2 regions of the Micromonospora sp. DT227 genome follow, and region 1 is predicted to be linked to the other one. Evidence: riboswitches for the same ligand, from Rfam matches in the RefSeq annotation. Region 1 holds a riboswitch; the other holds the start of a gene.
What was found. A riboswitch is a leader RNA that binds a small molecule or an ion and turns the genes downstream of it on or off. The one in region 1 is predicted to bind glycine.

Region 1 (2,360 bases):
CGCCGTGCACGTCGGCGGCGTTGAGCCGGTCGGCGAGCACCCTCGCCCCGATCAGGGCGCTCTGTTGCCGTTCGCGGAACTCCCGCCCCGCGGCGATCCGGAATGCCACCGCCTTGGCGGCGACCGTGTGCTCGAGCGGACCGCCCTGCTGCCCGGGGAAGACCGCCGAGTCCAGCATGGGGGTTCCTCTATCGCGCGTCGTCGGCGAAGACGCGATACTCGTCGGCCGACATCAAGGACGGCAGTTCGCTTATCTGCACCCGCAGCAGCCAGCCCTTGCCATAGGGGTCGGCGCCGATCAAACCCGGGTCGGCGAGCACCTCCTCGTTGAGTCGCCCGTCTTGTCGAAGGACACCAGCCGGCCCAGGCCGATGTCGAACGGGGTGACGCCGGGGTGGAATGCGCAGCCGTACAGCGGCATCCCGGCCTCCAGGCGGAGGGTGTCGCGACAGGCGAGTCCGGCCGGCACCATGCCATGTCCGGCACCGACGGCGAGCAGTGCCCGCCAGAGTTCGACCGCGTCGCTCGCGCCGGCGAACAGCTCGAATCCGTCCTCGCCGGTGTATCCGGTACGGGCGATGATCGCCGGGCGGCCGACGACCTCGACGGGGGTGGCGCTGTGGTAGGCGAGCCGGGTCGGCTCCGCTCCGATCAGGGCTTCGAGGCTGTCGGCGGCACGGGGGCCCTGCACGGCGATGATCGCGCGTTCGGCGCTGTGGTCGGTGACGGTGGCCTCGTACCTGTCGCAGCGGGACTTGAGCGCGAGCAGCGCGGCTGCGGTGTTGGCGGCGTTGGTGATCAGCAGGTACCGGTCGGCGGCGAGCCGGTAGGCGACGAGGTCGTCCAATACGCCGCCGATGTCGTCGCAGAGCATGGTGTAGCGGGCGCCGCCAAGCGGCACCGTGGACAGGTGCCCGACCAGCGCGTAATCCAGCGCCGTCGGGGCCTCTGGCCCGACCACCTCGAGCTGTCCCATGTGGCTGAGGTCGAAGATGCCGGCGCGTTCGCGTACGGCCCGGTGCTCGGCGGTCTGTCTGGTGTAGCGCAGCGGCATGGACCAGCCGGCGAAGCCGGTGAACCGGGCCCCGAACTCCAGGTGCACGGCGTGCAGGGGTGAGTGAAGCAGAGTCGTCGGACCCTGATGCATGGAGGCGCTCCTCGTCGCGACGCTCGTGGCGTCGTACGGTCGGTTGCCTCCCGCTCTGTCATTGACCTGAGAGCTTCACCGCTGATCAGCGGTTTGCACCGTGGGTGAGACGAAGGTCGTCTGCTTTCCAGAGTCCACCTAGCCCGCGCGGTAATGGGGCCTGAGAGTTTCTTGGGAGTTTGCTCCTTCGGCGCCCGACACATGGTCGGGTCTCTCCCGCGCAGGTTCGAACGGTGTCTATTCAGTTATCGGTATTCCGGACAGACAGTAGGCGATCGGCGGAGACCGCGTCAACAGCCGCTGGAAAAGAACGGTCAATCTTCGGCCAGGGGATGGACGTGCGGATTTTCCCGCCACCAGCGGGCGTATCCGGGATTGTCGTCGACATGGTCCAAAAAGGCGCGGGCGAACGCCCGGAACAGGTGCCTGCTCTGCTCGTTGGTGAACGCGTCACGCCGCCAGATAACGGCCAGCCTGGCCACCTGCGGCTCGCCGTCCAGCGGTAGCACCCGCGTCCCGGGCCCCGGCGCCCAGGTCGGGTCGACCAGCCGGACACCGTCGCCGGCTGCCACGAGAGGGTGGGCTGCGCCACTGGGTGCCTCGTAGCGGATCCTCGGTTCGAAGCCGGCGGCCCGGCACGCGCGGCGCAGGGAGGCCAGCGAGCCATCGTCGGGACCGGGCGGGCAGACCCACGACTCGTCGCTGAGGTCGGCCAACCGGACCGTGTCGCGCTGCGCGTGGCGGTGCGTCGCTGCCAGCGCGACGAAGATGGGGTGCCGCGGTACCAGCGTGCGACTGGCAACGGTCGGGCCAATCGGCAGGTCGAAGCCTTCCAGGATGCCGACCAGGGCAGCGTCCAACTGACCGTGTGTGACCGCCTCCACCAGCAGTCGTGACGACGGTTCGATCTGCAGTCCGATCTCTGCGTCGGGGAACGTCTCCGTGACCCGTCGGACCAGACTGCTCGCGCAGGCGAGGTGGACGGTGCCGAGTCGGAACAGGTCCGAGGCGCGACGCTTGTCCCCGAAGTCGTCAACGAGCGCGTCCACCTCGGCGAGCACCACGCGTGCCCGGCTGAGCACCTGCTTGCCGAGTTCGGTGGGTTGCATGCCGGTGCGGCTGCGGACGAAGAGCGGGCCACCCACCATCTCTTCGATCCGGTGCAGCTGGGCGGTCAGTGCCGGCTGGGACAGGCCCAGCCGGGCGGCAGCCC
Region 2 (2,360 bases), on a different contig from region 1:
CTGCAACGCCAACCGGTAGGCGGCATTGCCGTCCGCGTCGCGCGACACCCCGACGAGACGGCCCGGCAACATCCGCTCCAGACCGGCACGCACCGCCAGGTAGCCGGCGTGCGGCCCACCGAACCCCATCGGCACCCCGAACCGCTGGGTGGTGCCGGCGGCGATGTCCACGCCGATCTCCCCCGGCGGGCGCAGCACCATCAACGCCAACAGGTCCGCCGCGACGGTCACCAACGCGCCCACCGCGTGCGCCGCCTCGACCAACGGAGCATGGTCCCGGACCGCCCCGGACGCGCCCGGATACTGCAGGTGCAGGCCGAAGAACTCCGCCGGCAACTCCTCGACGTCGACGTCGACGACCCGCACCTCGATACCGAGCGGCTCGGCGCGACTGGCGATCACCGCGACGGTCTGCGGCAACGCGTCGGCGTCCACCACGTACACCGGGCTCTTGCTCTTCGACGCGCGGCGCGCGAGCGTCATCGCCTCCGCCGCGGCGGTGCCCTCGTCGAGCATCGACGCGTTCGCGGTGGCCAGCCCGGTCAGATCGGTGACCATGGTCTGGAAGTTCAGCAACGCCTCCAGCCGACCCTGGCTGATCTCCGGCTGATACGGCGTGTACGCGGTGTACCAGGCCGGATTCTCCAGCACGTTACGGCGGATCACCGCCGGGGTGTGCGTGCCGTGGTAACCCAGGCCGATCATCGACACGGCCACCGTGTTACGGGCCGCGAGCGCCCGCAACTCGGCCAGCGCCTCCCGCTCCGAGGCCGGCGCCGGCAGGTCCAACGTGCCGTGCCAGCGGATCACCTCGGGGATCGCGGCGTCCATCAGCTCGTCCACGGAGCCGTAGCCGACGGCCTCCAACATGCGGCGCTCGTCGTCCGGGCCGGGGCCGATGTGCCGGTCGGCGAACTGCTCAGCGGTCATGCGCGGCGCTCCTTGTGGGGGCGAGGTCGACGGGTCGGCCTCCCCCTGAGTCACGCTGACGCGCTCCACAGCGCCTGCCCACGTGGTCCTTTTGCCTGAGAGGTTCCGGGGAGAATCTGCCCCTTCGGCGCCGTCGGGTCGACGGTCTCTCCCACGTGGGTGGTACCGGCACCCCCCACGCTACCAGCGGCCGTGTTTCCGGCTCATGTCCCAGGGTGTGATCACACCGGCGCCGGCTCGGCGAACCCGGCGGCCAACGCGGTCAACGTGGCACCCAACGGCGCGTCCAACCGCACCGCCGCGTACCCGTCGCCGCGGGTGACACCCTGGTTGACGATCGCCACCGGAATGCCCCGCTTCGCCGCCCGCAACACGAACCGCCGCCCCGACATCACCGTCAACGACGACCCCAGCACCAGCACCGCCCGGGCCCCCTCCACCAGCGCGAAACAGTCCGCCACCCGCGGTGCCGGCACCGTCTCGCCGAAGAACACCACATCCGGTTTCAGCATGCCCCCGCCGCACACCCCGCAGTCGACGACCCGGAACCCGGCCACCGCCTCGTCCGGCAGTTCCACGTCACCGTCGGGGTTCACGTGCGCCACCCGCGCGTCGAACCCCGGGTTCGCCTCGGTCAACCGCCGGTGCAGCTCGTCACGGCCGGTCAGGTTGCCGCAGTCCAGGCACGTCACCTCGTCGAGCCGGCCGTGCAACTCGATCACACCGGTCGCGCCGGCGGCGGTGTGCAACCCGTCGACGTTCTGCGTGATGATGCCGTCGAGCAGCCCCGCCTGCTGCAACCGGGCCACCGCCCGGTGCCCGTCGTTGGGCGCCGCCCGCGCGATGGTCCGCCACCCGAGGTGGCTACGCGCCCAGTAGCGTCGCCGCGCCTGCGGATCACGGGTGAACGCCTGGTAGGTCATCGGGGTGTGCCGCCGCGCCGCGCCGCTGGGCCCCCGATAGTCCGGAATGCCCGACTCGGTGGACAGGCCGGCGCCGCTGAGCACCACCACACCCCCGCCGGCCAGCAGCCGCGCCAACCCCTCGAACGCATCACTCACCCCACCATGCTGCCTCGCGCACCCCCACCCGCCCACCCCACGCCGCCCACCCCCGGCGTTGATCATGAAGTTGGCGGCGCGATCCGGTCGTTTCTTCGCCGCCAACTTCATGATCAACGATGCTGGTCGCCCGGCGCGGCGACCACCGGCGGGCTAGGTTGAGCACATGCGCGTCGTCATCGCCGGAGGCCACGGAAAGATCGCCAAGCTGCTCGAACGAGACCTCGCCGGACGCGGCGACACCCCCGTCGGGCTGATCCGCAACCCCGACCACGCCGCCGCGCTGCGCGCCGCCGGCGCCGAACCGGTCGTGTGCGACCTGGAACACACCGACGCCGACACACTCGCCCGGCACCTCGCCGACGCCGA

Region 2: linked by a shared signal. The riboswitch ahead of gcvP (aminomethyl-transferring glycine dehydrogenase) and the one ahead of ACLQ2W_RS25645 (glycine cleavage system protein T) in region 1 are both predicted to bind glycine.

What each region holds. Positions count from the first base shown of each region.
Region 1 covers NZ_JBNCLA010000008.1:230,261-232,620, reverse strand. Annotated here, with positions in the region: gene ACLQ2W_RS25655 (hypothetical protein) at 1-178, opposite strand, end outside; gene ACLQ2W_RS25650 (hypothetical protein) at 189-320, opposite strand; gene ACLQ2W_RS25645 (glycine cleavage system protein T) at 299-1,147, opposite strand; glycine riboswitch at 1,193-1,285, opposite strand; glycine riboswitch at 1,286-1,376, opposite strand; gene ACLQ2W_RS25640 (LysR family transcriptional regulator) at 1,462-2,360, opposite strand, start outside.
Region 2 covers NZ_JBNCLA010000006.1:290,747-293,106, forward strand. Annotated here, with positions in the region: gene gcvP (aminomethyl-transferring glycine dehydrogenase) at 1-930, opposite strand, end outside; glycine riboswitch at 1,004-1,094, opposite strand; gene ACLQ2W_RS22055 (NAD-dependent protein deacetylase) at 1,152-1,991, opposite strand; gene ACLQ2W_RS22060 (NAD(P)H-binding protein) at 2,158-2,360, shown strand, end outside.